DNA from 2 places in the Clostridium sp. CM042 genome. Region 2 is predicted to be linked to the other one. Evidence: riboswitches for the same ligand, from Rfam matches in the RefSeq annotation. Region 2 holds a riboswitch; the other holds the start of a gene.
The links. Region 2 has a riboswitch for cyclic di-AMP ahead of ACWJJ7_RS05520 (LysM peptidoglycan-binding domain-containing protein). Riboswitches for the same ligand answer to the same signal wherever they lie in the genome.
Positions count from the first base shown of each region.

Region 1 (4,437 bases), 1.7 Mb from region 2:
AATTTCAAGTATTCCAACAGTTATGGTATTTAGTAAAGAAACAGTTAAAGAAACTATGGTAGGATTCAGACCTAAAGCAGACTTAAAGAAAATAATAGAAAATCATATATAAAATCAATACAGCACTAAAAATGATGATTGGTATGGTAATAATCAAGGTTAAATAAAATAACGTAAGTACTAAATAAAAATGTTTGGAGATAGATATTTTAAATTCTTATAATTTAAATAAATATCTCCATTTTCTAATTAAAGAATTTTTATTTATCATAAGGTCAAGTAAGTAGAATAGAAGTTATTAGTTTCTATTTATTAGGATAGAAACATAAGGAGGAAAAATTATGGGTGAGAGATATGATATAGCTATAATTGGAACAGGACCAGCGGGCCTTGAAGCAGCTATTAATGCTAAAATTAGAAATAAAAACATAATAATTTTTGGAAGCAAGGAATTAAGTCCAAAACTAGTAAAAGCAACAAAGGTAAACAATTTTTTAGGGTTCTATAACGTTTCAGGAAAGGAACTTAAGAATCAATTTGCAGCACATATAGCAGCCATGGGGATAGGTATTGTAAATGAAAGAATAAATAATGTTTATGCTATGGGGGATTATTTTGCTTTGATGGTAAATGAAAAAATATATGAGGCTAAAGCAATAATTTTAGCTACTGGGATAGAATACACGAAAGCATTAAAAGGAGAAGAAGAGTTTTTAGGAAAAGGAGTAGGGTACTGTGCTACTTGCGATGCTCCATTATATAAAGGAAAAACAGTTGTTATAGTCGGATATAATAAAGAAAGCGAAGAAGAAACTAATTATGTAAGTGAATTGAGTGAAAAAACATATTATATACCTATGTATAAAGGGGAATATAATTTAAATTCTAATGTAGAGATAATAAAAAATAAGCCTTTAGAAATAGTTGGTGAAGATGTGGTAACTAAGGTTATTTTAGAGAAGTGCGAAATAACTACAGATGGAATTTTCATGCTAAGAGATAGTGTGTCTCCTAGTCAATTAGTACCAGGTCTTGAAATAGAAGAAGGACATATAAAAGTTGATAGAAATATGAAAACCAATATAGAAGGATGTTATGCAGCAGGAGACTGCGTAGGGAAGCCATATCAGTATATTAAGGCTGCAGGTGAAGGATTAGTAGCAGCATTAGGTGCAGTTTCCTATTTAGATAAAGAACATAAAAATAAATAAGATACATGATGACTATTTATATTTATGTTCTTAATAATAAAATTAGGTAGCTAACTGTAGTTAGAACTAGCTGTAGCTAGAATTAACTAAAGTGAGCTACCTGGCTGTAGCTTATAACTACAGTTTTTTTTATTTAACTACAAAGAAAACATGATTTCCTATAGTTTTTACATTTGTTTTTTTTATACCTATCATCCACTGAGAAGTAGATATTTTAGGATTATAAAAGAAAACAGCATTATATGTAGGATCTTTACCTTTTAATGCATCTAATACAGCAGTGTAACAAGCAGAATCGGGAATAACATTCGATTTGCCATTGTGAATTACTTTTCCATCTTTAACACAAGAAAAAGCGTTTTTTTGATTTATAACACCAGAAATAGATTTTGGGAAATGACCATCACGAGCACGATTTAATATAACGGATGCTACTGCGAGTTTGCCACTATCAGGTTCACCACAACTCTCTGCGTATACAACTTGTGACATTAAATAAATGTCATTATCAGTAATGTAAATTGAGCTATTTGACTGTTTAAATACTGCTACTGCTTCTATTTGATCATTATATAAATCTTTAATTTCTGAACCAAATGAATATAAATTTTCACCATTTACCCTTAAACTAGGCAATACTAATAATAATGTTAGCATACAAGATAAAAAAGTAAATTTTTTCATAGTATCTCTCCTTTTGCCTACGGAGTTAGCTGACGGGTTCGGGAAAGGTTTAACCTACACAATAAATGATTCACCCCAAATGCTTGGTTCCTCCGCGTTTTTTACTTCGGCTAATAATAGTGTGACCAAGAGTACGAAAATAATACACTGAATTTTTATATTATAACGAAAATTAATGAAGTTATAATAATATATACGTATTTATTTATTATTCTTTAGCTGAGTATAGACTTTAATAAAAGCATTATAAGAACGCTCTACTTGTGTAAATAGCACATTAGAAGAATTGTATAAAGCATCTAATGCGGATGTGTCTACTGCTGTACTTAAAGTTTGAACTTTCTCACTTGTAAGTGCTAGTTTAAAATCCCTTAAATAGCTTTCTTGGTTATCTAATAAAATTTTGAAGGCTTCATAAGTAGTAATAGCCACGGGAGGCACAGATAAACTTTTAAATGTAGTTTGCATTTCGCTTAACTTTGTAAAATCACTATCTACTAGTGACAAAAGGTCATCATAGGATATCTCTTTTTTTCTCACCTTTAGTACATTTGAGTAAAAATCAGTTTTAGCATCTAAAAAATCCACGGATAAGCTATCAGTTTTACTGATGAATTCTTGAGTTTGCTCCGATTTAATATCTGTTTCTTTTCTTATCATTACGGCACTATAACTGTAATTAAGCACATTATCAATGAAGACTAAAGATGTGCTTGGTAGTGTTATTTCAACATTATGAATGTCTACTAAGGAGTAAAAATTCATGCAATCATTTCTAAAAGTTTTAAGATCCTCTACGGATTTTTCTACATCTCGACCAGAGGGGTTATTTAAAATTGCTAGTGTTTGTCTGTATATTAACAGGTTTTTGTCTAAGCCTGATTTCAAATTTTCATGGTCTTTTTTATATTTAGAGGTAGGTTCTGAATCCGATAAAGTATCTCTGAGCTTAGCTAAATCTTTAATAATACTAGGTAATTGTTCTTTGGCATAACCAACATCTATTGTTTGGCCACTATTAAATTGTTCTGTATTGTTATTAACCGCGTTAATAACATTAATATTAGTTATTAACGTGGTTTTATAGGAATCATATACATTATTTATAGATTTGTAATAGATAGTTAAGAAAATACCTATGGAGATCGTGATAATAGATAGAAAAAGTATTATTTTAAATGTTTTTCTTTTGTTATTAGTATCTATAATATCTACATTTTCTTTTTGTTCATTCAAAAAAACTCACTCCCTTATTATTTGTCTTGTATTCATATATTAATGTAATACATATATTATTCTAGTTTAATTATAGAATTATACTCTTTAGAATCTAAAAGTAGTATATATTGAATAGAATTACTTTGAAATGTGAGCTTAATTGTTATAATAAAATTAAGTTATAATATATACTAATAAAGCAAATCATGGTGTATAATTGTAAATAGGAGTTTTAGTAGAGGGGTGTGGGCTTTATGGAAGTATTCAAGTTAATGATAAGCACAATCAAAAATATAAGCATATTTTCAATTTTGGATATATTAGTGGTGGCGTTTATATTCTATAAAAGTTACATGCTAATGAAGGAAACAAGAGCTATACAATTATTAAAAGGAATGATTTTTATTTTTGTACTTATTCCAATAAGCCAATTGCTTAATTTAACAGTATTAAATTGGGTTTTAAATAAGACAATAACAATTGGTGTTTTGACTATTGTTATCATCTTCCAACCAGAAATAAGAAGGGCATTAGAGCACATCGGAAGAACAGCTTTTGCTGATAAACACGTATTTGAAGATGAACAAATAATGGAGAAGGTTATAATTGAAATTGTCAATGCTGTTGAAATTTTATCAAAAAGTAAAACAGGAGCACTAATAGTAATAGAACAAAGGACAGGTATTGGAGAAATCGTTAAAACAGGAACCACATTGGATGCTGTAATATCTACAGCTTTACTAGAAAATATATTTGTAGTTAATACCCCGCTTCATGATGGGGCTACAATAATTAGAAATGATAGAATAATAGCGGCAGGATGTTTTTTGCCTTTAACAAATAATGATGTGATAAGTAAGAAGCTAGGGACGCGACATAGAGCGGCAATAGGAATAACAGAAACTTCAGATGCTCTAACAATAATAGTATCAGAAGAAACAGGAACTATATCTATAGCAATGAATGGAAGATTGCTAAAGAACTATGACAAGGAGAAGCTTAAGAAAATACTTCTTCAAATAATAAAAAGAAGACAAAGTAAAAAAATAACTTTAAAGGAGAGAGCAAAGGCATGGATAAAAACGGAAAACAACAATTTATAATTAAAATTTGCTGCGTAATAGCTGCCTTTGCTTTATGGCTGTTTATATCAAGCACAGAAAATCCACTTACTGCTTATAAGCTTCAAGACATACCTGTACAGCTTTTAAATACAAATGTATTAACTCAGTCAAATCTCATTTTAGTACCAGGGCAAGATTTAACAACATCTATAAATATTAAAGGAGCTAGTACTAGTATAATTTTGGGGAAAAAAGCAGAA
Region 1 is NZ_CM143646.1:2,829,177-2,833,613, forward strand. It holds gene trxA (thioredoxin) at 1-112, shown strand, start outside; gene ACWJJ7_RS13600 (NAD(P)/FAD-dependent oxidoreductase) at 342-1,211, shown strand; gene ACWJJ7_RS13605 (cell wall hydrolase) at 1,341-1,895, opposite strand; cyclic di-AMP (ydaO/yuaA leader) riboswitch at 1,896-2,017, opposite strand; gene ACWJJ7_RS13610 (hypothetical protein) at 2,097-3,131, opposite strand; gene cdaA (diadenylate cyclase CdaA) at 3,368-4,216, shown strand; gene ACWJJ7_RS13620 (CdaR family protein) at 4,186-4,437, shown strand, end outside.
Region 1: linked by a shared signal. The riboswitch ahead of ACWJJ7_RS13605 (cell wall hydrolase) and the one ahead of ACWJJ7_RS05520 (LysM peptidoglycan-binding domain-containing protein) in region 2 are both predicted to bind cyclic di-AMP.

Region 2 (4,437 bases):
TATTTTTGAGTGAATTTGTTTGCCTTTCCCTACATTGCTTAGATAATTCCTAACCATTGCTTCACAAAGACCTCCTATTATGTCTTCCTCATTATATCCAAGCTGCTGTTTATGTATCATGTCGGATTCCGCAAAGACAGCACACCTCCCAGCTATTCTTACAGGAGATTTTGACTTTAATGCATACTCTCCAAAATTTTCAATAGGTATCTCCAGCCTTTCTGCCTGTCTATCAAGAAAAGACCCTGTTCCTGCTGCACATACAGTATTCATTGCAAAATCTGTTACTATGCCGTTTTTTAACAGTATTATTTTTGAATCTTGCCCTCCAATTTCTAATATGGTATTTACATCTTTATCGATTTCGAGTGCTGCCACTGCATGAGCAGTAATTTCATTTTTTACGATGTCAGCACCTATTAAAAAAGAAGCCATATGTCTTCCGCTACCTGTAGTTCCAACTGAGGTTATTTGCTTAGTATCGTATTTTTCACTTAGAATCTTAAGTCCATCTTGGATTGCTTTTATAGGTTTACCTTTTGTTCTAAAATATAGTTTTTCAATAACTTTTAATGTATTATCCAATAGTACAATGTTAGTACTTACAGATCCCACATCAACTCCCATATAGTACATTGTTTTTCCTCCTCTCTAACATATCTACAAATGCTTCAATTCTAGTAATATATCCTGCCTCTCCAGTCATTTCATCTACTATCAAAGTCATTATCGGAAAATCTTTATCATTTGAAATTGCAGTCAAAATTGCTTTTGATACAATTTCTGGCATACATCCCATAGGAAAAATTTGAATGGCTCCATCAAAATTTTCTTTTTCAGCAAGTAGCACTTCTCCTATGCACTCTCTAGCGTGCCCACCGATATAATATGGAAGATATTCTTTAGAGGCTTTTCTTATATCAATTGAGTTAAGCTTTAAAGGGCGAAGTGCTGTATCTTTAATCCACCAACTAGGAGTAAGCATTCGTTTAGTGGCGACCCCATAATCCATAAGCTTATCTTCTATATAAAGATTAGAAAAGGGTTCAATTATAGTATAAATTTCACCGATAATTGCAATTTTTACTGGGGACTTATGTTTATTAATAGGAATCTCGCTTATTTTATTCTTATATTCTTTTAGAATATTCACCATCTGTGATGGCGAATTTGCTTTCGAAGCATTAAGGGTACATTCTTTTAAAAGTCTCTTAAATTCTCCTTTGTTTACTTCGAATCCTGTTAAATAATGCGCTTTACTCTCAATTTTTTCTATTAGCTCAATTACATTATAGGCTACCTTTAGCGCGCTAATTTTTTGAACTTTACCTAATGTGGGATTACCCGTGATCTTGGATAGTCGATTTAAGAATTCTTCTTTACCTATGTCAAAAGGGCTATCAACTACGATAAAAGTCAAATCGTGTCCTAATTTCTTTAGCGCATTCATCTGTAATTCACAGTACTCACCAAATCTACAGGGACCACAGCTTCCAGGTATAATTATGGTATCCGCTCCCAGCTCTATACTCTGCAAAAAATTGCCCATCATAATTTTATAAGGTAAGCACATTTCTTCTGGAGAAAATTTCGAACCGAGCTCTAACGCCTCGTTACTACTAAATGGTGGAACTATGCATTCTATGCCAAGTCCATCAAATAGTGCTTTAGCTGCAAGATATGTGTTGCCTAAATGTGGAAATGTTATCTTCATTATTATTTTTCCTTTCAATCATATCAATAAAGGCCTCAATCCTTGTGTCTAGGCCGCCTTCACCAGTATGTTCATCAACTTTCAAAACTAAAAGGGGGAAATCTCCAATTTTTTCTTTAATAAGTTCTAGTACAACAGAGTCTATTCCACAAGCGAAGGAGGATATGTATATTGCTCCATCTATTTCATTATTTTTGGCTATACTAGTTGTAAATCCATAAGAATTTGTAGCAAAAGTCCAAAAGGGCCTTTTAAAAAGAGTTTTTACTTCTGACTTAATTTGTTCTTCCGCCATATATTCCTCTGTTATAACTCCCACTCCCAGTTTGTTTAATTTTTTTACTATATTCATATTAATGAAAGTATCGTAAAGATTATATGGATGTCCTACTAAAGCAACATTTTTTTTAAAGCCTTCATCTTTAATCCCAAATTTAAAATTCCGCTGTGTTTCTAAGGCTTTGTTAAATGCAACGCTTACCATACTATTATCTTTCGTAATCATTCGAGCTAGTTTTTTGCACCAACAATATAATTCTTTCTCATTAGTTGCATATACAGGTTCTGTCATTACCTTTGGCAAATTGGGTATGCTATACATTATCATTTCAGGGAGTCCACAAAACTTTGGGCATATAAATTCGCGTGCGCGGACTCTCATAATTCTAGGTATTATTAATAAATCACATCTGTCCTTTATATCTAGTATGTGTCCATGAAATATCTTTATGGGTAGACATGCCTCGTCTACACAGTATTTAACCCCTCCATTTAAAATATTTTTATTTGTATCAGAAGATGTAATTACTTCTGCGCCTAATTCAATTAAAAACCTTTCTATAAAAGGAAAGTATTTATAATATAATAAGCCTTTAGGAATACCAACTTTCATAATTTCCTCCTCACATCCTTTTTTACTATTACTTTTTTATTCTGAACTATTAAGCTGAAAAGTATTCCTAAAATATAAAAAAACTGGATTTAGTATCCAGTTTTTAATACGATTTATATTCTATTTTATTATTATACAAAAATACATCATAAGAAGTACTGGAATTTGAGCTGCATGAACCTAGTATGGTATAATAGAATAATATTCCAAAGGAAGCAGGGGGGATTTAATTTGGGGTGAAGCTTTAGGTGAAATTAAGGTGCATACACCCTAACCCGTCAACTAACCTGGGAGGAAAAAGGAGGGGAAATAATGACCAAATTTAAAAGTCTCAAATCTATTTTATTAACAACAACATTAACAATGGGTGTTTCAATGCTTACATCACAAAATGTATTTGCAGCTACCGCAACAACTAAAACTTATACTGTTAAAAGTGGGGATTGCTTATCTTCAATAGCGAAAAAGTGTGGACAATCATTAAATGATTTAAGGAAAGCTAATAACAAATGGAATGATTCCATTTTCCCAGGGCAAGTTCTTAAGGTTTCAGGAGGAACTAGTGCTACGGTGAAACAAACAACACAAACAACAAAACCTACACAAACCACAGAAACGAAGAGCAATTCACTTAAAACTTATACTGTTAAAAGTGGGGATTGCTTATCTTCAATAGCGAAAAAGTGTGGACAATCATTAAATGATTTAAGGAAAGCTAATAACAAATGGAATGATTCCATTTTCCCAGGGCAAGTTCTTAAGGTTTCAGGAGGAACTAGTGCTACGGTGAAACAAACAACACAAACAACAAAACCTACACAAACCACAGAAACGAAGAGCAATTCACTTAAAACTTATACTGTTAAAAGTGGGGATTGCTTATCTTCAATAGCGAAAAAGTGTGGACAATCATTAAATGATTTAAGGAAAGCTAATAACAAATGGAATGATTCCATTTTCCCAGGACAAGTTCTTAAGATTTCAGGAGGTACTAGTTCTACTGCAGTGCAAACAACAAAAACAGAAAAAACAGCGCAAACAAAATCTACGGCGATAAAATATACAGATAGCGATTTGAACTTGCTAGCTAGATTAATAACTGCTGAAGCAGGAGGAGAAAGCTATGAGGCTCAGGTTGCTGTAGGCGCAATAGTTGTAAATAGGGTTAAGAGTAGTTATTTTCCAAATTCAATCAAGGCTGTTATTAATGAAAATACAAATGGGCGTTATCAATTTACCCCAGTATTAAATGGTAACATTAATAGACCTGCACAGGCAAGTGATATGAAAGCTGCAATGGAAGCACTTAATGGAAATGATCCAACAAATAAAGCTTTGTTTTTTTACAGTGGGGCTACTCCCAAAGGATTGACTGAGCCACAACCAGTTTCCAGAACAATAGGTAATATGACATTTGTACAATTGATAAAAAAATAAAGTATTAGTTTTTGTGAAATGTGTAAAATAAAAGTATAATACAGCAGTACATAATAGGTAATATAATTCATTGGCACTTGTAGAAAATTTACAGGTGCTTTTCTAATGGCTAATAATGGAGCTATTAATTCTTATGGATTACACAGTTATTAAAAAGCCTATAAGTGCATAATCATTACATTTTAAAACTTAATTAAAAATCCTTATTTTAATGGAATTATTTATTAAATTTTTTAATTATGCCACATTCATACAAGTTAGATAATATTGTTTTAATAATAGCATAAATAGGAACAACAACAAAGGCAGCTAAAGGTCCGCCTACTGCAACAGCACCTATTACTAAGAAGATGTCAGTTAAAGGGTGGATTTTCATTGCGTGAGACATAATTGC
Region 2 is NZ_CM143646.1:1,174,662-1,179,098, reverse strand. It holds gene ACWJJ7_RS05535 (acyl-CoA dehydratase activase) at 1-636, opposite strand, end outside; gene ACWJJ7_RS05530 (acyl-CoA dehydratase activase-related protein) at 617-1,714, opposite strand; gene ACWJJ7_RS05525 (acyl-CoA dehydratase activase-related protein) at 1,668-2,606, opposite strand; cyclic di-AMP (ydaO/yuaA leader) riboswitch at 2,801-2,917, shown strand; gene ACWJJ7_RS05520 (LysM peptidoglycan-binding domain-containing protein) at 2,919-4,043, shown strand; gene ACWJJ7_RS05515 (AI-2E family transporter) at 4,261-4,437, opposite strand, start outside.